Regions from separate parts of the Amycolatopsis sp. 505 genome, predicted to be linked through region 1. Evidence: riboswitches for the same ligand, from Rfam matches in the RefSeq annotation. Region 1 holds a riboswitch; the other holds the start of a gene.

What was found. A riboswitch is a leader RNA that binds a small molecule or an ion and turns the genes downstream of it on or off. The one in region 1 is predicted to bind thiamine pyrophosphate.
Region 2: it holds a riboswitch for thiamine pyrophosphate, as region 1 does, so the genes downstream of both, H5965_RS28780 (thiamine ABC transporter substrate-binding protein) here and thiC (phosphomethylpyrimidine synthase ThiC) in region 1, are expected to answer to the same signal.

The regions. Positions count from the first base shown of each region.
Region 1 covers NZ_JACKQP010000002.1:285,388-300,956, forward strand. Annotated here, with positions in the region: gene H5965_RS08315 (phosphatidylserine decarboxylase) at 1-196, shown strand, start outside; gene pssA (CDP-diacylglycerol--serine O-phosphatidyltransferase) at 200-1,144, shown strand; gene H5965_RS08325 (AAA family ATPase) at 1,330-3,591, shown strand; gene H5965_RS08330 (LytR C-terminal domain-containing protein) at 3,762-4,397, opposite strand; gene H5965_RS08335 (DUF3263 domain-containing protein) at 4,394-4,702, opposite strand; gene H5965_RS08340 (peptide deformylase) at 4,858-5,436, shown strand; gene H5965_RS08345 (glycoside hydrolase family 15 protein) at 5,480-7,645, opposite strand; gene H5965_RS08350 (trypsin-like peptidase domain-containing protein) at 7,847-8,758, shown strand; TPP riboswitch at 8,797-8,918, shown strand; gene thiC (phosphomethylpyrimidine synthase ThiC) at 8,912-10,549, shown strand; gene thiD (bifunctional hydroxymethylpyrimidine kinase/phosphomethylpyrimidine kinase) at 10,546-11,349, shown strand; gene H5965_RS08365 (helix-turn-helix domain-containing protein) at 11,346-11,741, opposite strand; partial or broken gene H5965_RS08370 (NADP-dependent oxidoreductase) at 11,832-12,745, shown strand; gene H5965_RS08375 (phosphatidylinositol-specific phospholipase C domain-containing protein) at 12,742-13,752, opposite strand; gene thiD (bifunctional hydroxymethylpyrimidine kinase/phosphomethylpyrimidine kinase) at 13,858-14,676, shown strand; gene H5965_RS08385 (ion transporter) at 14,736-15,542, shown strand; gene H5965_RS08390 (MarR family transcriptional regulator) at 15,549-15,569, opposite strand, start outside.
Region 2 covers NZ_JACKQP010000008.1:202,648-218,216, reverse strand. Annotated here, with positions in the region: gene H5965_RS28825 (exonuclease SbcCD subunit D C-terminal domain-containing protein) at 1-155, shown strand, start outside; gene H5965_RS28820 (SMC family ATPase) at 152-3,103, shown strand; gene H5965_RS28815 (DUF1737 domain-containing protein) at 3,125-3,316, shown strand; gene H5965_RS28810 (AlkA N-terminal domain-containing protein) at 3,350-4,738, opposite strand; gene ychF (redox-regulated ATPase YchF) at 4,841-5,923, shown strand; gene H5965_RS28800 (ArsR family transcriptional regulator) at 5,975-6,568, shown strand; gene H5965_RS28795 (hypothetical protein) at 6,565-7,032, shown strand; gene H5965_RS28790 (hypothetical protein) at 7,032-7,373, shown strand; gene H5965_RS28785 (4a-hydroxytetrahydrobiopterin dehydratase) at 7,740-8,018, opposite strand; TPP riboswitch at 8,051-8,157, shown strand; gene H5965_RS28780 (thiamine ABC transporter substrate-binding protein) at 8,178-9,218, shown strand; gene H5965_RS28775 (iron ABC transporter permease) at 9,329-10,885, shown strand; gene H5965_RS28770 (ABC transporter ATP-binding protein) at 10,885-11,892, shown strand; gene H5965_RS28765 (ABC transporter permease subunit) at 11,908-12,786, opposite strand; gene H5965_RS28760 (ABC transporter ATP-binding protein) at 12,783-13,757, opposite strand; gene H5965_RS28755 (sigma-E factor regulatory protein RseB domain-containing protein) at 13,754-14,845, opposite strand; gene H5965_RS28750 (response regulator transcription factor) at 14,994-15,569, shown strand, end outside.

The sequences.
Region 1 (15,569 bases):
CGCGCGCCGCATCCTCTGCGAGATCCGCGAGGGCGACAAGGTCGCCGCCGCGTCGACGTACGGCATCATCCGGTTCGGCTCGCGGGTCGACCTCTACCTCCCGCCGGGCTCGACCGTGCTGGTCAGCAAGGGCCAGCGCACGATCGGCGGCGAGACGGTCATCGCGGAACTCCCTGCCACGCCTTCGAAGGGCTGATCGATGGTCCGCGTGACCACCCCGGGCGTCCGGCTGCTGCCGAACGCCATCACCGTGCTGGCGCTGTGCGCGGGCCTGTCGGCCGTGCAGTTCGCGCTGACCAAGAACTACGCGATGGCGATCGCCTCGATCGGCATCGCGGCGGTGCTCGACAGCCTGGACGGCCGGATCGCGCGGCTGCTGGACGCGACGTCGAAGATGGGCGCGGAGCTCGACTCGCTGTCCGACGGCATCTCGTTCGGCGTCGCGCCGGCGCTGGTGATCTACGTGTGGCAGACGGGCGCGGACCGGATCGGCTGGGTGGCGTCGCTGATCTTCGCCGTCTGCATGATCCTGCGGCTGGCCCGGTTCAACACGCTGCTGGACGACACCGAGCAGCCGCCGTACGCGAGCGAGTTCTTCGTCGGCGTCCCGGCGCCCGCGGGCGGCCTCCTGGGGATGCTGCCGCTGGTGGCGTACCTGCAGTGGGGCGAGGGGTGGTGGTCGTCGCAGTACGTCGTGTGGGCGTGGACGGTCGCCATCGCGGCGCTGCTGATCAGCCGCATCCCGACGCTGTCGTTGAAGACGGTCAAGGCCCCGCCGAAGGCGATCGCCCCGCTGCTGCTGGGCGTGGCGCTGCTGGCCGCGGCGATCATCCAGTTCCCGCTGGTCGCGCTGCTCGTGGCGATGGTGCTGTACCTGGCGCACATCCCGTACTCGATCCACCGGCACCGCTGGCTGGCGGCGCACCCCGAGGCCTGGACGGTCCCCCCGAGCGAGCGCCGCGCGATCCGCCGCGCCCGCTCCACCCGCCGCCTCGGCCTGCGCCCGCCGCTGCGCCGCCGCGTCGCGGGCGCGGCCATGCGCGCCGTCCGCCTCCCCCGCGAGACGGTCCGCACCCCCCGCGTCACCTCGGAAAACGGCCAGCGCCGCCGCTCCTGGCGCCAGATCGGCCTCCGCCGCAAGTAAACCCGCCCGTGTCGTCCATCTGAGTACGCGTGTCGTCCGGCTGGGTACGCGAGTTCGCCATTCCGGTTCGGCGATCTCGTGACCGAACGGACGACACGCGTACTTGAACGGACGACACGCGTACCTGGATGGACGACACGGGTTCGGGCCTCCTCGGGGGGCGGCGGCTCGCTAGGGTGAACGGCGTGAGCCACCCGCAGATCACGCTGACCGTCCGGCACACGCCGTCGGCGCTGGACACCCGCCGCGGCGTCGTCCGGCTGCATCCCGAAGTCCTCGACGCGCTGGGCCTGCGGGCCTGGGACGCCGTCCACCTCACCGGGGCGCGGGTCAGCGCCGCGCTCGCCGCGCCCGCCGACGAGACCGGGGTGCCCGGGGTGGTGCTCACCGACGACGTCACCATGTCGAACCTCGGCGTCACCGAGGGCGCGGAGGTCGTCGTCGCGCCCGCCGACGTCGCGGCCGCCAAGACCGTCACCGTCGCCGGGTCGCGGCTGGCCAGCGTCTCGGTCAGCCCGCACATGCTGCGGCTCGCCCTGATCGGCAAGGTGCTGACCGTCGGCGACGCCGTTTCGCTGCTGCCCCAGGACCTCGCCCCGTCACCGGGGTCGGACCCGGCCGGGCTCCGCGGCCAGCTGTCCCGCGCGATCGGCGCGACCTGGACGAACGAGCTGCTCACCGTCACCGCCACCGAACCGGCCGGCACCGTCGCGGTCGGACCGTCCACAGTGGTCACCTGGCGGGACGGCGCGCGCCCGGCCGCCGAGCCCGCCGCGCCGCGGACGGCGACCGCGCTGGTCCGCGCCGAAGCCGTCACCGCGGCCGAGGAGTGGATCGACGCCGAGATCGTCGAGGACGAGGTCACCGCCGAAGAAGAGCCGGCCGTCCCGCTGGCCGACCTGGTCGGCGCCGAAGCCGCCGCGCGCAAGCTCGCCGAGTGGTTCGACCTCGCGTTCCACCGGCCCGAGCTGCTGGCCCGGCTGGGCGCGCCCGCCCACCTCGGCGTCCTGCTGTCCGGCCCCGAAGGCGTCGGCAAGGCGACGCTCGTGCGGTCGGTGGCCCACGACGCCGGGATCGGGATCATCCCGCTGGCCGCGCCGAACCTCGCGGTGCTGGACCCGAACGTCGCCGTCGCACGCCTGCGCGAGGCCATCCGCGGCGCCGAAGGCCCCTCGGTCCTCCTGCTCACCGACGTCGACGCGCTGCTGCCCGCGACGACTCCCCCGCCGGTGGCCACGGTCGTGCTGGAGGAGCTGAGGACCGCCCTCAAACGGGACCGGTTCGCCGTCGTCGCGACGACGGCCCGTGCGGAGTCGGCCGACCCGCGGCTGCGCGCCGCCGACCTGCTGGACCGCGAGCTCGGCCTGGCTCTCCCGGACGCGAAAACCCGCCGTGAGCTGCTGAACGTCCTGCTCCGCGACGTCCCGCTCGACGCCGGAATCGACTGCGGCGTCCTCGCCGAGCGGACCCCGGGCTTCGTCGCGGCGGACCTGATCGCGCTGCGCCGCGACGCGGCCCTGCGCGCCGCTCTGCGCCAGCGCGACACCGACGAGCCGCGCATCTCGCAGCAGGACCTGCTGGACGCGCTGGCCACCGTCCGGCCGGTCTCGATGTCCACTTCGGACAACCTGGCCACCGGCGGGCTGACCTTGGACGACGTCGGCGACATGGTCGACGTCAAGCAGTCCCTCACCGAGGCCGTGCTGTGGCCGCTGCGGTACCCGGACTCGTTCGCCCGGCTCGGCGTCGAACCGCCGCGCGGGGTGCTGCTGTACGGGCCGCCCGGCGGTGGCAAGACGTTCCTCGTGCGGGCGCTGGCCGGCACCGGCGCGCTGAACGTCTTCGCGGTCAAGGGCGCCGAGCTGATGGACAAGTGGGTCGGCGAGTCCGAGCGCGCGGTCCGCGAGCTGTTCCGCCGGGCCGCCGAAGCCGCGCCCGCGCTGATCTTCCTGGACGAGATCGACGCGCTGGCCCCGCGCCGCGGCCAGTCGTCCGACTCCGGCGTCGCCGACCGCGTGGTCGCCGCCCTGCTCACCGAGCTCGACGGTGTCGAGCCGATGCGCGAGGTCGTCGTCCTGGGCGCGACGAACCGGCCGGAGCTGGTCGACCCGGCGCTGCTGCGGCCCGGACGGCTCGAGCGCCGCGTCTACGTGCCGCCGCCGGACGCCGAGGCCCGCGCGGCGATCCTCGCGGCCAGCTCGAAGAACACCCCGCTGGCCGAGGACGTCGACCTCGCCGCGGTGGCGTCCACTCTGGACGGTTACTCGGCGGCCGACTGCGCGGCCCTCATCCGCGAAGCGGCGTTGACGGCGATGCGCGAGTCCCTGGAGGCCCGCGAGGTCACCGCGGCCCACCTGGAGACGGCCCGGAAGACGGTCCGGCCGAGCCTCGACCCGGCCCAGCTGGCGGCCCTGGAGGCCTACGCGAAGACCCAGACCGGTGACTGAAGGGTCGACACGCGTGACTGAAGGGTCGACACGCGTGATTGAAGGGACGACACGGGCGGAGCCGGCCGGCCACGGCGTGTCGACCTTCTGATCACGCGTGTCGACTGCCCAATCACGCGTGTCGGCTGCTCGATCACGCGTGTCGGCGTTCGGATCACGCTGGGCGCGGGTCAGCTGCCCTTGTGGCCGCTCTGGTATTCCTTCGTCACGATGACGATCACGCCGGGGCTTGCGTTCTGGATGCCCTCGAAGCGCGGCTCGGCCTTGATGCCGAACTCCTGGGCGAGCTGCTTGGCCGCGGCTTCCTCGTCGGTGCCCGGGCGGTAGAACGCCGTCGTCGTCGGGATGATGCCCTGGGAGTAGTTGCTGACCTCGTTGACGTTCCACCCGGAACCGCGGAAGTCCTCGGCCGCGCGGTCCGCCAGGCCCTTGACCGTCGAGTTGTTGAACACCCGGACGGTCACCCACTTGTTGGACGCCTGCTGGTCACCACCCGGCTGACCGGGCTGGCCGGGACCGGCCGACGTCGGCTGGCCGGGGGCCGGCGAGCTCGGCGACGGCGGCGTGGGTGACGAAGGGCTCGCCGAGGACGAAGACGTCGAAGAAGAAGCCGAAGACGACGTCGACGGCGGTGCCGAGGACGAGCCCGACGGCGTCGGAGAAGTGCCGCTCGGCCCGGCTTCGTTCGACCCGTCACCCCCGCCCAGCGCGGTGATCCCGCCGATGACGGCGGCGATGATGGCCACCCCGACCAACGCGACGCCCGCGGCCTTCATCGGCCGGGACATTCCGGAAAACACACTCATTTCAGCTCGATCCCCAGTCGCCGGGCGCCTCGCTTGCGCTGGCGGGCGGCACGCGTCTTGCGCAGCCGCTTCACCAGCATCGGGTCGGCTTCGATCGCCTCCGGCTTCTCCAGCAGCTTGTTGAGCAGCTGGTAGTAGCGCGTCGCAGACAAGTCGAAGCGTTCGCGGATGGCGTTCTCCTTCGCCCCGGCGTGCCGCCACCACTGGCGCTCGAAGGCGAGGATCTCGACCTCGCGTTCGGTCAGGCCGGGCACGGGCTTCGGCGGCGACGGCTGCGGCTCAGCCATCGACTCCGCGGCGTCCATCCGAGTCCCTCTCAATCGGGCGTCATGGCGAATCAGACCTAGCTCTTCCGCGGGCGCCATTCAACCACGGAAGCACGCACCGACGTGGGCATCGACGTCGGCGCGTCACGGTCTGATGCAGGTCTACCAGAGGGGTCCGACTAAACTGGCTCGCCGTGACCATCCACCCCATCGTGATCGCCGGCGAACCCGTGCTGCACCAGCCGACTCGGGAGATCACCGAGTTCGACGAGAAGCTGCGCACGCTCGTGGACGACATGTTCGAGACGATGTACGCCGCCGAGGGCGTCGGCCTCGCGGCCAACCAGATCGGCCTCGATCTGCGGGTGTTCGTCTACGACTGCCCGGACGACGAGGGCGTGCGGCACAAGGGCGTCGTCGTCAACCCGAAGCTCGAGACGTCGGAGATCCCGGAGACCATGCCGGACCCGGACGACGACTGGGAGGGCTGCCTCTCGGCGCCCGGCGAGTCGTACCCGACGGGCCGCGCGAAGTGGGCGAAGGTGACCGGCGCCGACCTCGACGGCAACCCGATCGAGGTCGAGGGCACCGGCTACTTCGCGCGCTGCCTGCAGCACGAGACCGACCACCTGGACGGGTACATCTACCTCGACCGCCTGGTCGGCCGGCACGCGCGCGCCGCGAAGAAGATGCTGAAGTCGAACAAGTGGGGCGTGCCGGGCAACTCGTGGCTGCCGCCGCGCACCCCCGAGGACGACGGCGCCGTCATCTGAGACCACGAAGGGCCCCTCGCGCACGAGGGACCCTTCGCCGTTTTCAGCAGCCGAGGAAGTGGCACCGGACGACGCGCGGCGTCTCCAGGACCGAGCCCGCCCGGACGTCCCAGGCGAGCCGGACGTACTGGGCGTGCGTCCAGGCCAGCGGGGTCGCCGAGGTGTTCGGCGTGCCGGCCGGGAAGCCGGTCTGCCCGGACGGCGGGTTCTCGTCCCACACCTGCTCCGGCATGGTCTCCGCCGAGCTGCTCACCCGGCCGAGGTCACGCAGCCGCCGCGCGGCCGACGACGGATCGCCGAGCGCCAGTTCGTACTCGCCGCGTTCGCCGGCGAGCAGCGGCCAGAGCCGGCCGAACGTGGTGCGGCTCTCCGCCGGGAAGGTGTAGTCCCACGGCGAGCCGTCGGCCTGCTCGCCGTAGCCGTCCTTCGTGTAGCGGTGCCAGAACTGGCCGGTCGGCGTGGTGAACGCGATGTCCTTGTCGGTCACGCGCACGCTGTTGCGGATCACCGGGTCGTCGGCGCGGTAGACGCCGAGCCGGACGAGGTCGAGGAAGCCCGCGTCGGTGACCGCGCGCTGGTCCATCGTCACGCTCGAGTTGCCGAGGTTGTACGTCGTCCCGTTGTTCGCGTTGGCGTCCTTCGTCAGCCGGACGAAGTACGGGTCCTTCGACAGCGGCCCGTTCGTGGTGATCGTCTGCTTCGGCAGGTCGGCCTTCATCTTGTCGGCCGCCGCGAGGTACCGGGCCGCGTCCGCCGAAGCGCCGTTGTGCGACGCGATGTCCGCGGCGCAGACGAGCCCGGCGATCACCGAGGCGATCGTCGACGGGGACCAGCCGTCCTGCTCCTCCCAGCGTTCCTGCTGCGTGTACGGCGACGGCTGCCCGTCCGGCCCCCGGTAGCCCAGGATGAAGTCGGCGGCCTTGCGGACGCCGGGCCACAGGTCGGTCCGGCCGAGCTGCTGGGCGAGCACGATCGGGAACGCGGTCTCGTCGAGCTGGATCGACGTCCAGTACGGGACGCCGTCGACCCGGCTGTTCTGCGGCATGTGCCCGTCGGCCTGCTGCTGCGTGCCGAACATGTAGGACACCGCGCGGTTCGCCGCCGCCGTGTCGCCGCCGGCGGCCAGGCCGGTCGCGATCTGGTAGAGGTCACGCGGCCAGACCAGGTGGTAGGTGCCGGACGGCGACCACTCCGGGTCGTTGTTCCCGAACCGCCACGGCATGCTCGGCGAGGCGATGAAGGCGCCCGGGTGGTGCTTGTCCTCGCTCGCCGCGAGGGTGAGCATCGACGCCTTGTAAAGGTCACGCTCGGCGTCGGTCTTCAGCGACGACGGCGGCTTGCTGACCCCCCGCAGGTACTGCTGCCAGCCGCGGTCGTAGGCGCGCGTGATGTCGCGGACACCGCGTCGCTGCGACGCCCGTGCACTGCCGAGCGCGTCGGCGGCCTTCGCGCCCATGCCGAGGGCGAGGGTGACGTGCCGGTTGCGGAGACCGTCGGCGTTCGTCTGGCCGGTCAGCACGACGTTGCCCTTCTCGGCCGTGTCGTACTGCGCCAGCTTGAAGGTCTTGGCGAGCTGGGTGTTCCCGTCGGACGCGCCCGCGTAGCCGACGCTCGTCTTCGTGAACGCGGGCTTCGCGGTGAGGGCGGCGGCGTTCGACGCGTCCTGCGCGGTGACGGCGTCGCCCTGGCGGGCGGCGGAGTCGTCCGAGCCGTCGTTGGTCAGGTCCGGGTCGGCGACCGCGTAGAGCTGGTAGGGCCGGCCGGTGAGCGACTGGAAGTCGACGTCGACCAGCACGGTCGTCGCGGCCGGGTCCGTGACGTAGGTCTTGCGGAGACGCCAGCGGTGCTGGTCGTCGGTGATGGTCTGCTCGTAGGTCAGGCTGTCGTCGTCGGTCCGCCGCACCTGCTGCGACTTCGCCGAGTAGTCGGTGACGGCGAAGCTGCGGCCGTCGGTGACGACGAAGTTCAGCGAGCGGACGCTGGGCGTGGACAGGTCCGGGTAGTAGACCTCGGACATCTGGCCGCCCTGGAGGGTGAACCAGACGTTGCTCGACCGGTCGTGGGCCGTGCCGAACCCGGTCTTGTTCGCGGGCAGCCAGCTCGGATGGGCCCCGGGTGCCCCGGGAGCCTCTTCCGCGGCCACCGCGGTCGCCGGGATCAGGCCGGTGACCAGCAGGCCGGCGAAGGCGCCGGAAATGAGTTTGCGCATATCAACCCCACAGAAGATCGCTTCTGCACCGTTACAGAAGCGACTTGGGAGTCTGCCGCCGATCCTTCACCGGCGCATGGTCCGATCCGGTGAACCACCGACCGTCACTGGTCCGGTGAACCGGTTCACGGACAGCGAACGGACTTCCCGCTCAAGCGGGCGCAAACTTGTATTACCTGCAACGGTGTAATCGAGGTGCACATGGACGACGCGATGGACGCCTACTCGCGCGTGGTCAGCACGGTCGCCGAGACCGTCACCCCGCACGTCGCCGGGGTGCAGCTCGCGCGCGGGAGCGGCTCGGCCGTCGTCTTCGCCGAGGACGGGCACCTGCTCACCAACGCCCACGTCGTCAGCGACCACCGGCGTGGGGTCGCCACCTTCGCCGACGGCAGCGAAGTGCCCTTCGACGTCGTCGGCGCCGATCCGCTGTCCGATCTCGCCGTGCTGCGCGCCCGGGGCGAGACGCCGGCCGCCGCCGTGCTGGGCGACGCCGACCGGCTCGTCGTCGGCCAGCTCGTCGTCGCCGTCGGGAACCCGCTCGGCTTCTCCGGGACCGTCACCGCCGGGGTCGTCAGCGCGCTCGGGCGGGCGCTGCCGGTGCGGCAGGGGCGCACCACCCGCGTGATCGAGGACGTCATCCAGACCGACGCCGCGCTCAACCCCGGCAACTCCGGCGGCGCGCTCGCCGACTCCGCCGGCCGGGTCGTCGGCGTCAACACCGCGGTCGCCGGGGTCGGGCTCGGCCTCGCCGTCCCGATCAACGCGACCACGCGGCGGATCATCGACACGCTCGTCGTCGAAGGCCGGGTGCGGCGGGCGTACCTCGGCGTGGTCGGTGTGCCCGCGCCGCTGCCGGACGACGTCGCCGAGCGCACCGGGCAGCGCGCGGGGCTGCGGGTGCACGAAGTGGTGTCCGGCGGCCCGGCCGACCGGGCGGGCCTGCGCGCCGGCGACCTCGTGCTGACCGTCGGGCGCACCCGCGTCTCGGACGCCCAGGGCATCCAGCGGCAGCTGTTCGCGGAGGTGATCGGCACCGCACTGCCGATCACCGTGCTGCGCAACGGCGCCATGGTCGACGTCTACGCCACACCGGCAGAGTTGGTCGGGTGACTTGAGTATCGCGCGCCGGCGTGGCATGGTCGGGGACACAACACCAACGCGGGAGCTCGCGCCATGGCGGGCTGAGAGGGTGACTTGCGTTTCGCAGGCGTCACCGACCGCATGAACCTGACCGGGTAATGCCGGCGTAGGGAGTGAAAGTCGTTGACGGCTTTGGAAAGCAATGCTGCGCTGAACGTCACGACCGGGCCGATCACCGGCTCGCGCAAGGTGTACCACCAGACCGAATCCGGGCTGCGGGTGCCCGCCCGCCGGATCGATCTGTCCAACGGCGAACACTTCGACGTCTACGACACTTCGGGCCCCTACACGGATCCGGAAGCGGCCATCGACGTCCACAGTGGACTACACCGGCTGCGCGCCGGCTGGGCCGACGGGCGTGAGCACAACACGCAGCTCGGGTGGGCCAAACAGGGCGTCATCACCCGGGAAATGGAGTACATCGCCGCGCGCGAACGGGTTTCCCCGGAGTTCGTGCGCGACGAGGTGGCCCGTGGCCGCGCGGTGATCCCGGTCAACCGCAAGCACCCCGAGTCCGAGCCGATGATCATCGGCAAGAACTTCCTGGTGAAGATCAACGCCAACATGGGCAACTCGGCCGTCTGGTCGTCGGTCGAGGAAGAGGTCGACAAGATGGTGTGGGCGACCCGCTGGGGTGCCGACACGATCATGGACCTCTCCACCGGCAAGCGGATCCACGAGACGCGGGAGTGGATCATCCGCAACTCGCCGGTGCCGGTCGGCACCGTGCCGATCTACCAGGCGCTGGAAAAGGTCAACGGGGAGCCGGAAAAGCTGTCGTGGGAGGTGTACCGCGACACGATCGTCGAGCAGTGCGAGCAGGGTGTCGACTACGTCACCGTGCACGCCGGCGTGCTGCTGCGGTACATCCCGCTGACCGCGCGGCGCGTCACCGGGATCGTCAGCCGCGGCGGGTCGATCATGGCCGCGTGGTGCCTCGCGCACCACCAGGAGTCCTTCCTGTACACGCACTTCGAGGAGCTCTGCGAGATCCTGCGGCAGTACGACGTCACGTTCTCCTTGGGTGACGGCCTGCGTCCGGGGTCCATCGCGGACGCCAACGACCGCGCCCAGTTCGCCGAGCTGGAGACCCTGGGTGAGCTGACGCACATCGCGCGTTCGCACGACGTCCAGGTGATGATCGAGGGTCCCGGCCACGTGCCGATGCACAAGATCAAGGAGAACGTCGAGCTCGAGGAAAAGCTCTGCGGCGAAGCGCCATTCTACACCCTCGGCCCGCTCGCGACGGACATCGCGCCGGCGTACGACCACATCACCTCGGCCATCGGCGCGGCGCAGATCGGCTGGTACGGCACGGCGATGCTGTGTTACGTGACGCCGAAGGAGCACCTGGGCCTGCCCAACCGCGACGACGTCAAGACCGGCGTGATCACGTACAAGATCGCCGCGCACGCCGCGGACCTGGCCAAGGGCCACAAGTACGCCCAGGAATGGGACGACGAGCTGTCCAAGGCGCGCTTCGAGTTCCGGTGGAACGACCAGTTCAACCTGTCGCTGGACCCGGACACCGCACGCTCGTTCCACGACGAGACGCTGCCCGCCGAGCCGGCCAAGACCGCGCACTTCTGCTCGATGTGCGGCCCGAAGTTCTGCTCCATGCGGATCACGCAGGACGTCCGCAAGTACGCGGAGGAGCACGGTCTGTCCACTGTGGAGGCCATCGAGGCCGGCATGGCTTCGAAGTCGGCGGAGTTCACCGAGTCCGGTGGCAAGGTGTACCTGCCCGTGGTGGGGCAATGACCCCTCGGACCGCCCTCACCATCGCCGGCTCGGACTCCGGCGGTGGTGCGGGCATCCAGGCGGACCTGCGCACGTTCTTCGCGCACGGCGTCCACGGACTGGTCGCGGTGACGGCGGTCACCGTGCAGAACTCGCTGGGCGTGCAGGGTTTCACCGAGATCCCGGCCGACGTGGTGTCGGCGCAGATCAAGGCGGTGGCGTCGGACATGGGCGTCGACGCGGCGAAGACGGGCATGCTGGCCACGGCGGAGATCATCCGTTCGGTGGCGAAGACGCTGGACGAGGTGGGTTCCGGCTTCCCGTTGGTGGTCGACCCGGTGGCGGCGTCGATGACGGGCCACGCGCTGCTGCGCGAGGACGCCCTGGAGGCGATCCGCACGGAGCTGTTCCCGCGCGCGACGCTGATCACCCCGAACCTCGACGAAGTCCGGCTGCTGACCGGGATTTCGGTGGACGATTCCGCTTCCCAGCGGGCGGCGGCCGACGCGCTGCTGGAGTTCGGCTCGCAGTGGGTCCTGGTCAAGGGCGGCCACATGCAGGGCACGGCCGAGTGCGTCGACCTGCTGACGGACGGCCGCGATTACCTCTCCCTCAGCGGGCCGAGGTACGAGACGGAGAACACCCACGGCGGCGGTGACACCCTGGCCTCGGCGATCACGGCGTCGCTGGCGAAGGGCGCTTCGGTCCCGGACGCGGTGGCGGCCGGGAAGAAGTTCATCGAGCGGTGCGTGGCGGAGGCCTACCCGCTGGGGGCCGGGGTCGGCCCGGTTTCGCCGTTCTGGGTGCTGGACAAGAGCTAACGGACCGGCTGCAGCTCCCGGCCGTCGTACTCCTCGCGCGCCGAGCGGATGCGGCCGAAGTTCGCCTGCGACCACGTGCTCAACGCGATCAGGTGCGCGCCCACCTCGGCGCCCATCTCCGTCAGCGCGTACTCGACCGTCGGCGGCGTTGTCGGGTACACCGTGCGCGTCACGAAGCCGTCGCGCTCCAGCTGGCGGAGGTTCTGGGTCAGCATCTTCTGGCTGATGCCGTCGACCGCGCGGCGCAGCTCGCCGAAGCGGTGCGGCCCGCGGGCCAGTGCGCCCAGGACCAGGGCCGTCCACTTGTTGGCCAGGAGGTCGAGGACGTCGCGGCACGGGCAGTTGCGGAGGTAGACATCCCAGGGTCCGCCCTGGTCACAGGTGGTATCCATCAGGTACCTACGATACCAACTAGTGCCTTCTGGCGAAAAGTGACCAAGCACCCGAGGATGGAGCCGACCCAAGACAGAAGGAGTGAAGCAATGCGCATCGTGACCCAGCAGGCCCTCGGCGGACCGGAGGTGCTCCGCGTCACCGAGGCACCGCGTCCCGAACCCGGGCCGACCGAGGTCCTGGTGCGGGTGAAGGCCGCCGGGATCAACCCGGTCGACTGGAAGGTGCGGCGCGGGGGCGGGTTCCTCGGCGAGCCGCCGTTCACCGTCGGCTGGGACGTCGCCGGCGTCGTCGAGCAAGCCGGCTTCGGCGCGACCGGTGTCGAAGAGGGCGACGAAGTCCTCGGCATGCCGTGGTTCCCGCGGCCGGCCAACGCCTACGCCGAGTACGTCACCGCGCCCTCGCGGCACTTCGTGCGCAAGCCGGCCGGGCTGTCGTTCGCCGAGGCCGCCGCCCTCCCGCTCGCCGGGCTGACCGCCTGGCAGGGCCTGGTCGACGTCGCCGGCGTCCACAAGGGACAGCGGGTGTTCGTCGACGCCGCCGCGGGCGGGGTCGGGCACCTCGCCGTGCAGATCGCCAAGGCCCGCGGTGCGCACGTCATCGGCACGGCCAGCGCGAAGAAGCACGACTTCCTGCGCGAGCTCGGTGTCGACGAACCGATCGACTACCGCGACCCGCGTCCGATGTGGACGTCTACTTCGGACTGGTCGGCGAGGAGAGCGACCTGCGCTGGCTGCCCGCCATCAAGGAGGGCGGCCTGCTGATCGGCGTGCCCAGCGGCGTGGCCGGCCGGGTGGCGCAGAAGGCGGCGGAAAACCACGTGCGGACGAAGAGGATCCTCGTCGAACCCGACCGCGGCGGGCTGACCGGCCTCGTCGAGCTGATCGAGGCCGGTCAGCTGAAGGTCCGCGTCGAGCAGACCTTCCCGCTGGAGGACGCGGCCAAGGCGCACGAGCTGGGTGAATCGGGCCGGGTGTCCGGCAAGCTCGTGCTGACCGTCTAACCGCGGGCGAGCACCTGGGGCAGCACCGTCGTGAGCCCGGTCCAGTCCGAAGTGACCACCGACGCGTGCTGCTTCGCCAGGTCGGCGACGCGCTGGTTGGCCTGGTCGACCGTCGGGTTGTGGGCGTCGATGGCCGGCGCGACGTTCTGCCCGTCGGTCATCACCACGTAGTAGTGGTTGGCGTCGTACCACCACGGCCCGGTCTGGGTGACCCACGCGTTCGCGTCGCCGTCGAACACCACGAACCACGGCTTGAGGTCGGCGGTGTACTTGTCCCGCGGGTCACCGCCGGCCGCGCCGTGCACGGTCGGGAAGATGTTCGCGTCGCCGAGCTTGCCCGCGTTCTTCAGGCCGACCAGGTACCGCGCGTATTCGACGTCGGTCTTCAGCGTGTCGGTCGGGTTCTGCTCCTCGACCGTGCCCGGGATGATCTCGGTGATCACCCGGCCCCGCAGCGCGTCCACGGACGGCCAGTTGTCCGCCTTGGCCGCGTCGTCCAGCGTGGCGTAGCTCCCGAGCAGCTCGGCCGGGCGGAAGGCGACGCTGCCGAGGTGCGAGCGGAACGTGGCGTCCAGCTCGTCGGGACCCATGCCGGTGTTGTCCGAGAAGCCGGTCTTCATCTCCAGCTTGAGCGTGATCGGCGTGTGCCCGGGGTGGGCGGCCAGCCAGATCCGGATGTCGTCGAGGCAGTACTCGAGGTTCTTGTTCTTCCCGCCGCTGTAGAGCTGCGACGCCGAGGTCGCCGCGACGCAGTTGTTGTTGTTGCCCAACGGGTTCGAGTGGCTGACCTTCCACTCGTGGGTGAAGAAGTCGGGCCAGACGTCGAGCTCGATCAGCGACGAGCCGGCGTCGAGCGCCTGGGCGAGGTAGCCGTACGCCGCCGGGTCGTAGGTGTTGTGCACGCCGACGGTCGTGACGTGGGACAGCTTGGGGCTGTCGGCGCTCGCGGCGGTCGCTCCGGAGAGCGTGAGCGCGGCCGCGAGGAGGGCCACCGAGAAGAGCTTCATCCAGGCTCCTTCGAACGTGAGTAACGTTCACAATGTCTCACCGTGGTTGACTGTTGATGAAGCAAAAGAGGCTGATTGGCCTAGACCAGAAGTCGGGAAACCACCATGATCCCTTCGGCATTGACCATCGCCGGGTCGGACTCCGGCGGCGCCGCCGGGCTCCAGGCGGACCTGCGCACGTTCCTGACCTGCGGGGTGCACGGCCTGGTCGCGGTCACCGCCGTCACCGTGCAGAACACCCTGGGCGTGCACGACCGCGCCGACCTGCCGCCGCACATCGTGGCCGGGCAGATCGAGGCGGTGGCGGCGGACATGGGCGTCGGCGCGGCGAAGACCGGCATGCTGGCCTCGGCCGAGATCATCCACGCCGTCGCCGCGGCGTGCGACAAGGCGGAAATCGGCCGGGACGCGCGCATCCCGTTCGTCGTGGACCCGGTCGCGGCGTCGATGCACGGCCACCCGCTGTTCGACGAGGCGGGGCTGCACGCGTTGCGCGACGAGCTGCTCCCGCGTGCGACGGTGCTGACCCCGAACCTCGACGAGGTCCGGCTGCTGACCGGGATGACCGTCGAGGACCGCGAGGGCATGCACACCGCGGCGGTCGTGCTGCACCGGATGGGCCCCCGCTACGTCCTGGTCAAGAGCGGCCACCTGCAGGCCGACCCGGAGTGCGTGGACCTCCTGTTCGACGGCTCGACGTTCGTGGAGCTCCCGGGCAAGAGGTATTCGACGCCGCACACGCACGGCGCGGGTGACACGATGGCGTCGGCGCTCACCGCGGGCCTGGCCAAGGGCATGTCGGTGGTGGAGGCGGCGCGGTACGGCAAGTGGTTCGTGTCCCACGCGGTCGAGCACGCCTACCCGATGGGGGCGAAGGTCGGCCCGGTCTCGGCCTTCTGGCGGCTGGCTCCCGAGGAGCGCTGAGTACCCGTCCGGCTACCATCCCTGCGTTTACTCATCCTTGACCAACGCAGGGGGCGGCCTTGACCGGACGCGAGCGGGTGGCGAAGGTCCTCGAGGGCCGCCGCTTCCAGAACTTCATCATCGCCGTCATCGTCTTCAACGCCGTCACCCTCGGCATGGAGACGTCGACGTCGCTCATGGACGGCTACGGCGGCCTCCTGCACGCCCTGGACCACATCGCGCTGGGCATCTTCGTCGCCGAGCTGCTGGCGAAGTTCTACGCCTACCGCGGCAGCTTCTTCCGCGACAACTGGAACGTCTTCGACCTGCTGGTGGTCGGCATCGCGGTGATCCCGGCGACCGGGCCGTTCGCCGTCCTGCGGTCGCTGCGGGTACTGCGGGTCCTGCGGCTGATCTCCGTGGTGCCGTCGATGCGGAAGGTCGTCTCCGGGCTGCTCGCCGCGATCCCCGGGATGGCGTCGATCGCCGCGTTGCTCGCGCTGATCATCTTCGTGGCCGGGGTGATGGCGACGAAGCTGTTCGGCGCCATCGACCCCGGCGACTTCGGCGACCTCGGCACGTCGCTGTTCACCCTGTTCCAGGTGATGACCGGCGAGGCCTGGCCGGACATCGCGAAGACGATCATGGAACAGGCGCCGCTGGCCTGGATCTTCTTCGTCGTCTACATCCTGGTGTCCAGCTTCGCCGTGCTGAACCTCTTCATCGCCGTCGTCGTCAGCGGCATGGAGGACGAGCTGCGCCAGGACATCCGCGAGGAAGAGGCCAAGCAGGCCGAAGCGCAGGCCGCCGCGAACCAGGAGATCCTCGACGAGCTCCGCGCCCTGCGCGCCGAGCTGGCCGAACTGCGGCAGGAGAAGGCGGCTTAGTCAGGCTTAGTCGTCCGCGATCAGGGC
Region 2 (15,569 bases), on a different contig from region 1:
CGCTGCGCTACTCCGACGCCGTCCGCGGCCGGTCCGACATCGAGGTCTCGCGCAGCTTCCTCGACGACTGCCGCGGCGCCCCGCCGACCGAGAGCGAAGAGCAGCTCCTGTTCCAGGCCCTGGAAGCGGCCGACCGGGGGGCCCTCGCGAAATGAGGCTGCACAGGCTGGAGGTCGAAGCCTTCGGGCCGTACTGCGCACGCGAAGTGGTCGACTTCGACGTGCTCGGCGCCGACGGTCTCTTCCTCCTGCACGGCGAAACCGGCGCGGGCAAGACGACGCTGCTCGACGCGATCGCGTTCGCGTTGTTCGGCGTGGTCCCCGGCGCCCGAAACGAGGCCAAGCGACTGCGCTGCGACCTCGCGGAGCCCGACCAGATCACCGAGGTCGCGCTCGAACTCACCGTGCAGGGGCACCGGCTGAAGATCGTGCGCAACCCCGAGTACCAGCGGCCGAAGCGGCGCGGCGAAGGCACGACCACCCAGCAGGCCCGGGTGTCGCTGAGCTGGATCGGCACCGCGCCCGCCGGGCTGGCGCCCGAAGGCCTGATCCGGATCGAAGAGGTCGCGCGCACCGTCGAGCGGCTGCTCGGGATGACCGCGGCCCAGTTCTTCCAAGTGGTGCTGCTGCCCCAGGGCGAGTTCGCCCGCTTCCTGCGTTCGGACACCGCCGAGCGCGAGAAACTCCTGGAGCGGCTATTCGGCACCGAACGCTTCGCCGACGTCGAACGCTGGTTCGCCGACCTGCGTGCCGAGCGCGGTCGCGAGCTGGACGCGCGGCAGCGGGACGTCAGGGAACTGCTGGCCCGCTACGCGCAGGAGGCCCAGCAGGACCCGCCCGAGACGGACGTGGCCGAGTGGGTCGACGCCGTGCTCGCCGCGTCGGAAGCCCGCGTCGGGCAGGTGACGGCCGAGGAGGAGCGGGCCCGCTCGGCCGCCCAGCGCGCGGACGTCTACCTGCAGGAAGAACGCGCGGGCGCGGAGAAGATCCGGCGGGTCCGCAATGCGCACCTGCGGCTGCTCGAAATCACCGAGCAGGCGCCACAGCGGGCCGAGTGGGCGCAGGAGGTGGCGGCCGCGCGGCGGGCGGCGGGTGTCGCTGTCGAGGCGGACCTGCTGGACAGGCGTGCGGCCGAACTGGCCGAAGCCGAGCAGGAAGAGAAGGCCCGTGGCGCCCGGCTGCGGGAGTTCGGCACCCGGGCGACCGGTGATCTGAAGGCCCGGGCGGCCACGGCCCACGAAGAGGCGGGCGCGGTCGCCGAGCTGGTCGCCGAGGCCGAACAGCAGGCGCTCGACGTCATGCGGCGGGACGACCGGAAGCTCGCCGCCGTCACGGCGCAGCAACAGGTCGAGGACCTGACCGGTGAACTGGCGGCGATCCCCGGCCAGCTGGCGAAACTGCGCGCGGACGCCCTGACCGCGGCCGAAGCCGAGGCGAAGCTCGACGGCGCCAAAGCGAAGGTGGACGAGCTGCGCGCCTTCGCCCGGGACGCGGCCGAGCTGCCCGAGGCCGAGGCGAAAGTCCAGCGAGGCGAAGCGAAACTGCGCGAAGTCGTCGACGCGCACCAGGCGGCCCGGCAGCGCCGGCTCGACCTGCGCGAGCGGCGGCTGGACGGGATGGCGGCCGAGCTGGCCGCCGCGTTGGCCGACGGCACGCCGTGCCCGGTGTGCGGGTCGGCCGAGCACCCGGCGAAGGCGAGCCGGGACGTCGAGCTGGTCGACCCGGCCGAGGAACGCGCGGCCGAGGAAGCCGAGCAGGCCGCGGACGTGATACGGCAGCGGGTCGTCGTCGCGCTGGAGGAGGCGAAGGCGCGGCTGGCCGGGCTGATCGAGCGGCTGGCCGGGCGCACGGCCGAGTCGATCACCGCCGAGCTGGCGGAAGCCCGCGCCACCGTCGCCGCGCTGACCGAGCAGGCCGCCGCCAAGGCGAAGCTGGGCCAGCAGGTGGTGCTGCTGGAACGCGACCTGGAAGCCCGGAGCGAACGGCTGCGCCGAGCCGAACAGGCGGCCACCGAAGCCACCACCGACGTCCGGGCCTTGGAGGAGCGGCTGGCCGAGCGGGAACGCCGGTTGGTCGCCGGGCGGGGTGAGTTCGCGGACGTCGGCGCGCGGCGGAAGCACCTCCTCGGCCTGGCCGAGGCCCTGGAGGCCGTCGCGGAGGCGCGGACGGCGGTGGCCGGCGCCCGGGAACGCGTTGCCCAGCAGAAAACGCTGGTCGAGGCGGCGGTGCAGGCGAAGGGGTTCACTTCGCTGAAGAAGGCGCGGGCCGCGATGCTGCCGGACGAGCAGATCGAGAAGCTGGAGCAGGGCATCGCCGAGGCCGAGGCGGCCGCCGCGGGCGCGCGGGCGCTGCTGGCCGAGCCGGACCTGTTCGGGATCTCGCCGGACGACGTGGCGGACGTCGGCCGCGCGGCCGACGCCGCCCAGCTGGCCCGGGCCCGCGCCGATTCCGCGTACGCGGCGCTGCGGGTGGCCACCGCGCAGCACGAGCAGCTGACCCGGTTGGCCGGGCTGCTGCACAAGGCGCTGGCCGAGCTCGCGCCGGCCGAAGCGCAGTACGCCGAGCTGCGGGCGCTCGCGGAGGTCGTCAACGGGCGCGGGCAGAACAGCCGCAAGATGTCGTTGCGGTCGTACGTCCTGGCGGCACGGCTCGAGGAAGTCGCGGTCGCGGCCACGCACCGGCTGCGCACGATGAGCCAGGGCCGGTACTCGTTCGTGCACTCAGACGCGGCCGGGGCGCGCGGCACCCGCGGTGGTCTCGGCATCGACGTGCTCGACGACTACTCGGGCACCATCCGGCCGGCGAAAACCCTGTCCGGCGGCGAGTCGTTCCTCGCATCGCTGGCCCTCGCGCTGGGGCTGGCCGACGTCGTCGCGGGAGAGACCGGCGGCGCGCTCCTGGACACGCTGTTCGTCGACGAAGGCTTCGGCACGCTGGACGCCGAAACCCTCGACGTCGTGATGAACATCCTCGACGAACTGCGGGCCGGCGGCCGGGTGGTCGGGCTCGTCTCCCACGTCGAGGAACTGCGGCAGCGCATCCCGACCCGGCTACGTGTCCGCAAGTCCCGAACGGGCTCCACCTTGGAGGTGCGCGCGGGCTGAGCACTGAGCCAAGATGAAGCCATGACCGACCAGCCGCCGAACGGCCTGCCCCGCTACCGCATGCTCACCGGCCCGGACGACGCGAAGTTCTGCCACCGGGTCAGCGAGGCGCTGGAGCTGGGCTACCGCCTTTACGGCTCGCCGGCCGCGACCTACGACGGCGAGCAGGTCATCGTCGCCCAGGCCGTGCTGTGGCAGGGCGAACAGAGCTGACACCGGCGCGGTCCCGGCCGGGCGCCGGAGGGATCAGACGAGCGGGCCGGTCGCCGCGCGCCGGAGGTACATCCCGGCGTAGGAGCACCACGGCGTCCACGCGCGCGCCCGTTCGGCGAGCGAATCGGGCGAGATCCCGAGCGACTCGGCGCCGCGGCGGACTTCCGCGTCGTCGGCGAGCAGGACGTCCGGAGCGCCGAGGACCCGCATCAGCACGTAGTCCGCGGTCGACGGGTCGACATGGCTCAGCAGTTCGGCCCGCAGGTCGGCGGCGTCGCGGCCGATGTGCACGTCCAGCCGTCCCTCGGCCAGAGCGGCGGCGACGGGGTGCCCGGTGGCCGCGAGCTGGGCGGCCGTCGGGAACAGCCGCGTCACGCCCCATTCGCCCGGCACCTCGTCGCCGAGCGGCGGCACGACGTCGAGCACCGCGCGGAGCAGCAGTTCCTCGCCGTCCACCGCGCCCGGCACCCGCATCCCCGGCGCGGCCCCGACCACCGGGGCCAGCGCCGGGTCGGCGCCGAGCACGCGGGTGACGGCCGCGGGGTCGGCGTCGAGATCGAGTAGCCGCCGCACGCGGCTGACCGCGCTGCCGAGGTCGCGCAGGTCGGTGAGCATCAGCTCGCAGCGCACGTGGTCAGGCGAAGGCGTCAGCCGCACGACACCGGTGCCGTGGGAGAGCCGCAGCGTGCGGGCGTAGGCCTCCGAAGTCACTTCCTCGACGCCCGGCACCGCGTTGTCTGCGAAGAAGCGAAGCAGCCCCGAAGCGTCGAAGGGCGGCCGGAACGGCAACCGCAGGCTGAGCCGGGTTCCGGTGACGTCGCTCTGCCGTCCGCGCCGGGACGCGGCGAAGGCGCGAAGCTGCGAAGGCGTCGTCGCGAACACTTCGCGGATCGTCTCGTTGAACTGCCGCACGCTGGAGAAACCCGCCGCGAAGGCGACGTCCGTCAGCGGCAGCTCCGACATCTCGATCAGCAGCCGCGCCGAATGCGCGCGGTGCGCCCGGGCCAGCGCGAGCGGGCCCGCGCCCAGCTCGGCGGTCAGCACCCGGCCGAGCTGGCGTTCCGAGTACCCGAGCCGCCGGGCGAGCCCGGGAACGCCTTCGCGCTCGACCGTCCCGTCGGAGATCAGCCGCATCGCCCGCGCGGCCAGGTCGGCGCGCACGTTCCAGTCCGGCGAGCCGGGCACGGCGTCCGGCAGGCAGCGGCGGCAGGCGCGGAAGCCGTTGGCCTGCGCCGCCGCCGACGTCGGGAAGAAGCGGACGTTCTGCACCTTCGGCGTCGACGCCGGGCAGGACGGGCGGCAGTAGATCCCGGTGGTGCGGACCGCCATGATGAACTGGCCGTCGAAGCGCGAGTCGCGGGCGGTGACCACGCGGTAGCAGCGCTCGGCGTCGCGCCAGAGTGAGAGCGTCTCGGTGACCATGGATCCGAGCATGACAGCAGGTCAGCGTGGCCGCTGGCGGAAATTCGCCACGGCGTTGGGTGCGTGGGGCCCGGCCGGGGGAGCCACGTAGACTGCGGGGTCGTGAGCCTCACCCTCGGTATCGTCGGCCTGCCCAACGTCGGCAAGTCCACCCTGTTCAACGCGCTGACCCGCAACGACGTGCTCGCCGCGAACTACCCGTTCGCGACGATCGAGCCGAACGTCGGTGTCGTGCCGTTGCCGGACCCCCGGCTGGACAAGCTGGCCGAGCTGCACAAGTCGGAGAAGATCGTCCCGGCCGTGGTGTCCTTTGTGGACATCGCGGGCATCGTGAAGGGCGCGTCCGAGGGTGCCGGGCTGGGCAACAAGTTCCTGGCGAACATCCGTGAGGCCAACGCGATCTGCCAGGTCATCCGCGTGTTCGACGACCCCGACGTGGTGCACGTCGACGGCCGGATCGACCCGTCGAGCGACATCGAGACGATCAACACCGAGCTGATCCTCGCCGACCTGCAGACGCTCGACAAGGCGCTGCCGAGGCTGGAGAAGGAAGCGCGGACGAAGAAGGAGAACAAGCCCGCGCTGGACAACGCCCAGAAGGCGAAGGAGATCCTCGACGCCGGGCGCACGCTCTTCCAGGCGCAGAAGGAAGTCGACTTCGACGCGCTGCGCGAGCTGAGCCTGCTCACGACGAAGCCGTTCCTGTACGTCTTCAACGCCGACGAGTCGGTGCTCACCGACGAAGCCCGCCGCGAGGAGCTGACCAAGCTGGTCGCGCCGGCGGACGCGGTGTTCCTCGACGCGAAGGTCGAGGCGGAGCTGCTGGAGCTCGACGACGAGGAGTCGGTGCGCGAGCTGCTGGAGTCGGTCGGCCAGCCGGAGCCGGGCCTGTACTCCCTGGCCCGCGCGGGTTTCCACACGCTCGGCCTGCAGACGTACCTGACGGCGGGCCCGAAGGAATCCCGCGCCTGGACGATCCCTCAGGGCGCGACGGCCCCCCAGGCGGCGGGCGTCATCCACACGGACTTCGAGCGCGGCTTCATCAAGGCGGAAATCGTCTCCTACGACGACCTGATGGAGGCGGGCTCGATGGCGGCCGCCCGCGCGGCGGGCAAGGTCCGCATGGAGGGCAAGGACTACGTCATGGCCGACGGCGACGTGGTCGAGTTCCGCTTCAACGTGTGAGCGTCAGCTACTGACTGTTGTTTTCATTGGACGCAGGATATACTGCGTCCAATGAAAGCTTCGCCGAGCTTGCTGCCCCTGCTGCGTTCGCGCATGCAGGGCGAGCTGCTCGCGCTGGTCCTCCTGCACCCGGAGCGCGAGTACAGCATCACCGAGCTCGCCAGGGCGTTCGGGGTCTCGGCGACCACCGTGCTGCGCGAGGTCGAACGGCTCGTCGGCGGCGGCATCCTGGAAGATCGGCGGGTGGGCCGGAGCCGGCTCGTCAAAGCCCGTACGGACACCCCGCTCTACCGGCCGCTCAGCGACGTCATCTCGGTCACCTTCGGGCCGCTGCCGCTGCTGGCCGAGGCGCTGTCCGGCCTGGCCGGCGTGCGCGAGGCCTACATCTACGGGTCCTGGGCCGCGCGCTACAGCGGTGAACCGGGGCCGCCGCCCGGTGACGTCGATGTCCTGGTCGTCGGCTCACCCGACCCGGATGCGCTGTTCGACCTGGCCGAGGGCGTGTCGCGGCGGCTGGACCGGGAGGTCAACGTCCATCGGCTCTCGCCGTCGGCGTGGGCGGCGGAGAGCAGCACCGATCCGTTCCTCACCAGCGTGCGCGAGCGTCCGCTGGTCCCGCTGCCGCTCGCTCAGGAGGCAGGATGACCCGCTGGAACCAGGGCCGCGCCACGATCGACGCCCTCCTCGCGCGCGGCTCCCTCGAACGCGTCCCGGCTTCGCGGGAGGCCGCCGAGGCGGAGATCGCCCGGGCCCGCACCCACGTCGTTTCGGCGCGGCAGCTGCTGACCTCGGACCCCGAAGGCGCCTACACCCTGGCGTACGACGGCGCCCGGAGGGCGTTGGCGGCGGTCCTGCAGAACCAAGGCCTGCGCGCCACGAGCCGGGGTGGCCACATCGCCGTCTACGAAGCGGTTCTCGCGCAGCTCGATCCGCCGCTGGGGCCGCTTCTGCGTCCCTTCAACCGGATGCGGGTGCGCCGCAACGAGGTCGCCTACCGCTCTTCCGAGGCGCCTGCGGTGACGGCCGAGGACGTGACGGCCGACGTGGCGAAGGTCGAAGACCTCATCGGGGTCGCCGAAAAGACGATCCCGAACATGGCCCGCTACTGATGGCGGGCCGCCCGCTGACCGCCACCGAGCGGACGACGCTGGACACGCTGCTCGCGGCGGACTTCCCGGGGGCGGTGGAACTGCGGGCGCAGGCCGCCACCGCCCGGGTGACCAGGCGGTGCGGCTGCGGGTGCCCGAGCATCAACCTGGAGGTCGACCGGACGCTGCCGCTCGCGGAGGTCGCCGACACCCCGGTCGCGGTCGAAGCCGGCGTGCCCGGTGGCGGTCTCGTCGTGTTCGTCGCCGACGGCCGGTTGTCGTGCCTCGAGTACTGGGGCACGGACGACGAGCCGCCGGCCGAGTTCCCGCCGCCCGGGCAGATCGAGCTCGGAGCGGACTAGCCGAGCAGGCCCAGCAGGGCGATCGCGATCAGCACCACCGCGGGGGCGAGGGCGTTGATCCAAGCGCGCTGGGCGGCGGTGAGAGCGGTGCTGTTCATGGCGTTCCCTACGGGCGAAAACCGATGCTTCCGCAGGAACAGCGCCTCGATCATGCTCCGCGTTAGCCGCTGTGATCGAACTCTCAGCTGTCCAGGTGACGGCGGTTGCGGACGGTGAACCAGAGCACCCCGCCGGCCGCCGCCACCATCGTTGCGAAAGCTGCCGTTCCGACCACGATTGCCTGCGTCATCTCTGTTCTCCCTCCTGAAGGTTCCGGTAACCGAGAGACGTCGGAAGCAGGCAAAGGTGCACTGAGCGTAACCAGGGTCACACCAGGACGGCGTCGATCTGGGCCGCGAGAGAAAAGTCCTTCGCCGTCAGGCCGCCCGCCGAATGCGTGGATAGCCGGAACGTCAGCGTGCGCCAGCGGATGTCGATGTCCGGGTGGTGGTCGGCGGCCTCGGCCAGCTCCGCCACCCGGTTCACCACCTCGATCGCCCGGGGGAAGCTCGCCAGCTCCACCTCGCGGGAGATCACCGCGCCGGACCGCGTCCAGCCCGCGCCCAATCGTGCGTCGGCCTCGGAGTCGCTCAAGATTTCCGTCATGTCTCCATCGTCCTGCGTCCTGGACTACGCTGCACGGTTGCCACGGGAGTCCGGGGAGCCGGGCTGAGAGGCGGGTCACCCGCGACCGTTCGCACCTGACCGGATCATGCCGGCGACGGGAGGGCTTCCCTCCGCGTCCGGCGAAGTGCAGGAGGGTAGATGAAACGCAGGGCTGCGACGGCCGTTGCCGTCGTCGGCGTGGTCGCCGCCGGGTGCTCGCTGTCGGACGGTGACGGTGGCACGCAGCAGACGCCCACCGTCACCCTCGTGACGCACGCCTCCTTCCTGGCGCCGCAGGAGGTGCTCGACGCCTTCCAGAAGCAGTCGGGCATCAAGATCTCCGTGCTCATGCAGGGCGACGCCGGCTCGCTGACCAACAAGCTCGTGCTGACGAAGGCGAACCCGATCGGCGACGTCGCGTACGGCGTCGACTCCACCTTCGCGTCCCGGGCGCTGACCGAGGGCGTCTTCGAGCCCTACACCAGCCCCGAGGCCGACCGCGGGCCGCAGCGCTACGCCGTCGACCCCGAGCACCGGCTCTCCGCGGTCGACGTCGGCGACGTCTGCGTCAACGTCGACACGAACTACTTCACCGCCAAGGGGATCCCGGCGCCGTCGAGCTACGACGACCTGGCCGACCCGAAGTACAAGGACCTGCTGGTCGCCGAGGACCCGGCGACCGCGTCCCCCGGCCTGGCGTTCCTCCTCGGCACCATCGCCAAGTACGGCGACGCCGGGTGGAAGGACTACTGGGCGAAGCTGAAGGCCAACGGCGTCAAGGTGGTCAGCGGCTGGGAAGAGGCCTACACCAAGCAGTTCTCCGGCTCGTCCGGCAAGGGCCCGCGGCCGATCGTCGTCTCGTACGCGTCGTCGCCCGCCGCGGAGATCGGCGACGACGGCAAGCCGCGCACCAAGGCGCTGCTCGACACCTGCTACCGGCAGGTCGAGTACGCCGGCGTGCTGGCGAACGGCAAGCAGGTCGAGAACGCCCGCAAGGTCGTCGACTTCCTGCTCTCCCAGCAGTTCCAGGCCACGGTCGCGGCCAACATGTACGTCTACCCGGCCCGCCAGGGCGTCGACCTGCCGCAGGGCTGGGCGCAGGCCGCGCCGCTGCCGCAGAAGCCGCAGACGCTGCCCGCGGACCAGGTGCAGGCCGGACGCGAGAAGTGGATCGGCGAATGGCGCACGCTCGTGCAGTGACATCCGAGGCTCCGCCTCGGGCCGGGGGCTCCGCCACCCGGAACCCCCGAAAAGCACCAGTCCTAGCCCCACCCCGGACCGCCCGTGGCCTCGGCCTGGCCCTTCTCGGCCTGGCCCCGATCGGCTTCCTGGTGGTGTTCTTCGCCTGGCCGGTGCTGGCGATCATCGGCCGCGGGTTCGCCGCGGGCGGCCTCGACGTCGTCCTCGGCGACCCGCGGACCTGGCAGCTGGCGCTGTTCACCGTCGCCAGCGCGGCCGCGTCGACGGTCGTCGCGGTGCTGGCCGGCCTCCCGGTGGCGTTCCTGCTGGCCCGGGTGCGCCTGCCGGGCGTCGGCCTGGCGCGGACGCTCGTGCTCGTGCCGTTCGTGCTGCCGACCGTGGTCGTCGGCCTCGCGTTCCGGGCGCTCTGGCCGGACGGCGGTGTCCTGCCGATCGTGCTGGCCAACGCCTTCTTCAACGTCGCCGTCGTCGCGCGGACCGTCGCCGGGCTGTGGGCGCGGCTGGATTCGCGGACGGCCGACGCCGCTCGGGCGCTCGGCGCGTCGCCGTGGCGGGCGTTCCGGTCGGTGACGCTGCCCGCGCTCGCCCCGGCGGTCGCGTCCGCCGCGGCCGTCGTGTTCCTGTTCTGCGCCACCAGCTTCGGCGTCGTCCTGATCCTCGGCGGCGCCCGCTACCGGACCCTGGAAACCGAGATCTACCTGCGCACCGTCGACCTCCTCGACCTCTCCGGCGCGGCCGCGCTCTCGCTGGTCCAGTTCGCGGCCGTGGTCGCCGCGCTGGTGGTCGGCGGGCTGGCGCGGCGGCGCAAGGAGGGTGCGCGGACCGGGTCCGGCGGGGCGCGCCGGCCGAGGGGCGGCGAATGGTGGGTCGTCGGCGCCGCGGGCGTCGTGCTCGCGCTGCTGGTGACGCCGATCGTCGCGCTCCTCGCCGAGTCGGTGTCCACTGAGGACGGCTGGAGCCTCGCCGGGTACCGCGCCTTGACGAGCACCGGCGAGAAGGGCGCGCTCCAGGTGTCCGGCTGGGACGCCGCGCTGAACTCGCTGAAGGTGGCCATCGACGCGACGCTGCTCGCGATGGTCGTCGGCGTGCTCGCGTCAGTGGTGCTGGTGGCGCTGCGCCGGTCGCCCGCGAGAGCCGCGCGCGGGCTGGGCGAGACGATGGACGCCGTCCTGATGCTGCCGCTCGGGGTGTCCGCGGTGACCGTCGGGTTCGGCTACCTGGTGACGCTCGACGCGCTGCCCGGCGACCTCCGGACGTCGCCCTACCTGGTGCCGTTGGCCCAGGCGCTGGTGATCATCCCGCTGGTCGTGCGGATGGTGCTGCCGGTGCTGCGTTCGGTCGACGTCCGGCTGCGGCAGGCCGCGTCGACGCTCGGCGCGAGCCCGCTGCGGGTGTGGCGGGAGATCGACCTGCCGCTGACGCTGCGGCCGCTGGTCGCGGCGGCGGGCTTCGGCTTCGTCGTGGCGCTGGGCGAATTCGGCGCGACGAGCTTCCTCGCCCGGCCGACGGCGCCGACGCTGCCGGTCGCGGTGGCGACGCTGATGGCGCGCCCGGGAGCGCTGAACAACCAGATGGCGTACGCGGCGTGCGCGTTGCTGATGCTCGTGACGGTGCTGGCGGTCGCGCTGATCGACCGGCTCGGGCGCGGTGGGGTGGGAGAGTTCTGATGGCGTTGTCGGTACGGGACCTGACCGTCCACTACGGAACCTTCGCGGCGGTCCGCGACGCCCGCCTGGACATCGCCGACGGCGAGGTCCTGGCCCTGCTCGGCCCGTCGGGCTCGGGCAAGTCGACGCTGTTGCGCGCGATCACCGGGCTCGAGCCGTCGGCCCGCGGCTCGGTGAGCTGGGACGGCGAGGACCTCGGCGCGGTCCCGGTCCACCGCCGCGGCTTCGGCCTGGTGTTCCAGGACGGCCAGCTGTTCACCCATCGTGACGTCGCCGCGAACATCGCGTTCGGCCTGCGGATGCACGGGGTGCCGCGCGCGCAGTGGGCGCCGCGCGTGGCCGAGTTGCTGGAGCTGGTGGGGCTCTCCGGCTTCGAGAAGCGGCGGGTGACGGAACTGTCGGGCGGCCAGGCGCAGCGGGTCGCGCTCGCCCGGGCGTTGGCGCCGAAGCCACGGTTGCTGCTGCTGGACGAGCCACTGTCCGGTTTGGACGCCGGATTGCGCGAACAGCTGGCCATCGACCTGGCGGACCTGTTGCGCCGCAGCAAGATCACTGCCCTCCTGGTGACGCACGACCAGGAGGAGGCGTTCACGCTGGCCGACCGGGTGGCGGTGCTGGACGCGGGGGAGGTCCGCCAGGAGGGCGCGGTCCGCCGGGTGTGGCGCAACCCGGCGGACGACGACGTGGCCCGGTTCCTAGGCGTGACGACGTTCGTGGACGGCACCGCGGCGGCCGGTCGCGTGCACACATCCCTCGGTGACGTGGCGCTGCCCGACGTCGACGACGGCCCGGTGCGGCTGGGGTTGCGGCCGCACGCGCTGCGCGTGGCCGCGGAAGGCGTGCCGGGCGAGGTCGTTGCGGCGGTGCACCGGCGCGAGCACGTGCGGCTGGTGGTCCGGCTCAAAGAGTCCACTGTGGACGCAGTGGCCCCGGCGGCGGCGGACCTGCGCGCCGGCGACGCGGTGAAGCTGCAGTTCGACCCGGACGGCATCGCACTGGTCGGCTAGCCGTCCGGGAGAACCTCAGCCGTCGCGGGTCGACAGGCGGGCGTACGCCAGCGACAACCCGATCACGATGTAGCACGCCGCCCGCAGTGCTCCCTCGCCCAGCATCTGCGTGCCCATCGGGTCCTGCAGCACCTCCGCCGGCGCCATCGACCAGTTCCGCGTCAGCAGGAACGGGTGCAGCCAGTCCAGCGACGTCAGGAACCCGAGGATGGTGAACACGATGTCCGCCGCCAGCACGGAGGCCACCACCAGCATCGGGTGCTCGGTCCAGCTGGAGATGGCCAGCGCCACCGCGCCGACCGCCCACAGCTGCAGCACCACCCAGCCCGCCACCAGCAGGATCCGGGCCAGCGCGCCGCCGAGGGACAACGTCGTGCCCGACAGCGTGAACAGCGAATCCGTGCCGTTGATGATCAGGCCCGTGACCACACCCGTGACGCACATCGCCAGCACCGAAACCACCGACACCGTCGCGACGCCGAACGCCTTGACCGCCAGCAGGCGCCCCCGCCCGACCGGCGCGATCAGCCAGCCGCGCAGGGTTCCGTGGGACGTCTCGCCCGCGATGGCGTCCGCGCCCGCCATCGCCGACGCCAGCGGCAGCAGCAGGGCCAGGGACATCACGATCGCCGCGATCGGGAGCACGAACGCGTTGTTGACCGCCGAGGCCAGCAGCGCTCCGCCGCCGTCGTCCGGGCCGCCGCCCTGCGCACCCGCGTCGTCCACCAGCGTCAGGCCGATGCCGATCACCACCGGGATCAGGGCCAGCAGCCCCAGCACGGCCAGCGTGCGCGGCCGCCGGAAGATCCAGCGCAGCTCCGCGGCCAGCAGCCGCGGCAACGGCACCGTGTCGTGGCCCGTGCGGGCCGCCGGTGCCTCCAGGACCGCCGTCATTCCGCCCCCTCCGTGAGCCGCGCGAACAGGTCTTCCAGCCCGGTGCGGGCCCGCGTCGCCTCGTGGACCGCGACCCCCGCGCCCACCAGGACCTGCAGCACCCGCGGCGCTTCGGCCGCCGTGAGGTCGGCGCGGACGCCCTCCGGCGTCAGCCGCGCGCCGATCCGGTTCTCCCGCAGCACTTCCACGGCCTTCTCCGCGTCCGGCGTGCGGACCAGCAGGGCCGCGTTCCCGGACTCCAGCAGCTCCGCCAGCTCGCCCTGCGCGACGACGTTCCCGCTCTGCAGCACGGCCACGTGCGTGCAGGTCGCCTCGACCTCGGCCAGCAGGTGCGACGACACCAGCACGGTGACGCCCTCGGCGTGCAGCTCGGCGACGATCCTGCGGATCTCCCTGGTACCCGCAGGGTCGAGGCCGTTGGTCGGCTCGTCGAGCACGACCATCTTCCGCGGCACCAGCAACGCCGAGGCGAGCCCGAGCCGCTGCTTCATGCCGAGCGAATACCCCTTATACCGCCGTCGCGCGGCCCCGGTCAGCCCGACGCGCTCCAGCGCCGAGTCCACCGCGGACGGAATCCCGGCCGAGGACAGCCGCGGTTCGGCCGCGGCGAAGCGCAGCAGGTTGTCGCGGCCGGACAGGAACGGGTGGAAGCCCGGCCCCTCGACCAGCGCGCCGACGTCGGGCAGCGCGTGCGCGGCGGCGTCCGGCATCGGACGGCCGAGCAGCTCGACCTCGCCCTCGGTCGGGCGGACCAGGCCGAGCAGCATCCGGATGGTGGTCGTCTTGCCCGAGCCGTTCGGCCCGAGCATGCCCACGACCGCGCCGGCCGGGATGTCGAGGTCGACGTGGTCCACCGCGACCGTGCTGCCGTAGACCTTCCGCAGTCCCCGGGTCCGCGCGGCGAGCGGAACCGCCGGGGCGGAGGCCTCCGCAGAAGCCTCCGCCCCGGACTGGACAGCCGTGCTCGTCACTTCTGACCCAGCGCTTCGTACAGGACCTGCTCCGGCACCGCACCGGCGGCGAAGCGGCCGTCGTCGGTCAGCACCGCGCTGCCGACCTTCGTGGTGAAGAGGTAGCCGCTGCCCCAGGTGCCGTTGACCTTCTTGCCGAACCGTTCGAGCAGCGCCTTCGGGTCGGCGTTGCGGCCTTCCCGCCCGGACTGCTGCTTCGGCGCCGCGTTCAGCGCGTCCGCCGGGACCTTGCCGGTGACGACGGTGTCCCAGCCGTCGCCGACGACCTTGACGTCCTGCTTGGCCTGCTCGGCCAGGTCCTTCGCGTGCTGGTCGACCTGCGGGGTCTTCTCCTGCACCTTGGCGCCCTTCGGCGGGGTGAAGGTGAAGAGGTCGGCCGGCTGCTGGGTGAACTCGATCTCGGTGAACGCGACCTCCAGCGCCGGGGTCGCCGTGCCGTTGCTCAGCACCGACATCCGCAGTGGCATCCGCGTCTGCGAGTCGACCGCGACGCGGATTTCGCGCAGCAGCGTCCGCTCGGTCGGCTTCGGCGTCAGGACCAGCTCGTAGGCCGGGCGGCCGGCGACGGTCGCGGTGCCGTCGACGGACACCGTGCTGCTCTCCCGGACCTTCGCGAGCAGTTCGGTCGACGCCGCCAGCGGGTCGGCCGTCTTGTCGCTGCCCGCGCCCTTCCGCTGGGCCACGTCGGCCGGGATGGTCAGCTTGGTCGCGGTGTTCGTCTTGGAGCTGTAGTCCCAGACGGTGGTGCCGTCGTGGACCACGGTCTCCTGGCTCGCGCCCTGCGTGACGGCGAGCCGGCTCTTGCCCGCGCCGTCGCTGAAGATGTGCGCCGAGTCCATGTTCAGCGCCTGGGCGCCCGGCACCGCGTTCCCCACCGCGGGCAGGCCCAGGTCGTTGCTCACCTTCAGCGTGCCGTCGAACGCGCCCGGCTTCGCCTTGACCACCGACTGCACCAGGTCCTCGGCGCTCACCTGCGGCAGCGCCGGCTTGTCGTCCGCGCTGGCCGGCATCGCGACGAACGCGAGCCCGCCGGCACCGAGCGCGGTGCCGAGGACCGCGGCCGTGATGCCCTTCGTCTTCGGTTTCATGCGTCTCTCCCTGTGGTGTTCCCGGGCTCGAGTGTGCCCGGCTCCCTGGCCACGACGCTTCCCTCTCGAGGCTGAGATACCCCTGAAGGTTCTCTCCCCGACGCTGAGATCGTGCTGAGAGCTGACGCACGACCTGCGGAAACCGGCCATGATGAGTCTCGTGAAACCTCGGGTGCTGGTGGTCGACGACGAACCGGGCGTGCGCAAGGCCCTGCAGCGCGGGCTGCGCGCGGAGGACATGGACGTGGTCACGGCCGCGGACGGGCCCACCGGCCTGCAGCTGGCAAGCACGGGCTCGTTCGACGTCATCCTCCTGGACATCATGCTGCCGGGCCTGTCCGGCTACCGCGTGCTGGAGCGGCTGCGCAAGGACGGCGTCACCACGCCGGTGCTGCTCGTCTCGGCCAAGGACGGCGAGATCGACCAGGCCGACGGCCTCGACCTCGGCGCCGACGGCTACCTCGTCAAGCCGTTCTCGTTCGTGGTGCTGGTCGCGCAGGTCCGCGCGGTGCTGCGCCGGGCCGGGCCGGAGTCCGGCCGCGGGACGCTGCGGCTCGGCGCGCTGGCCGTCGACCGCGGTCTGCGGCAGGTGCACTGGCACGACGAAGAGGTCGGGCTGAGCCCGCGGGAGTTCGCGCTGCTGGAGGTGCTCGTCGGCCGCGCGGGCACGGTCGTCACCAAGGACGAGCTGCTGCGCGCGGTCTGGGGCGAGGAGCAGGCGGTG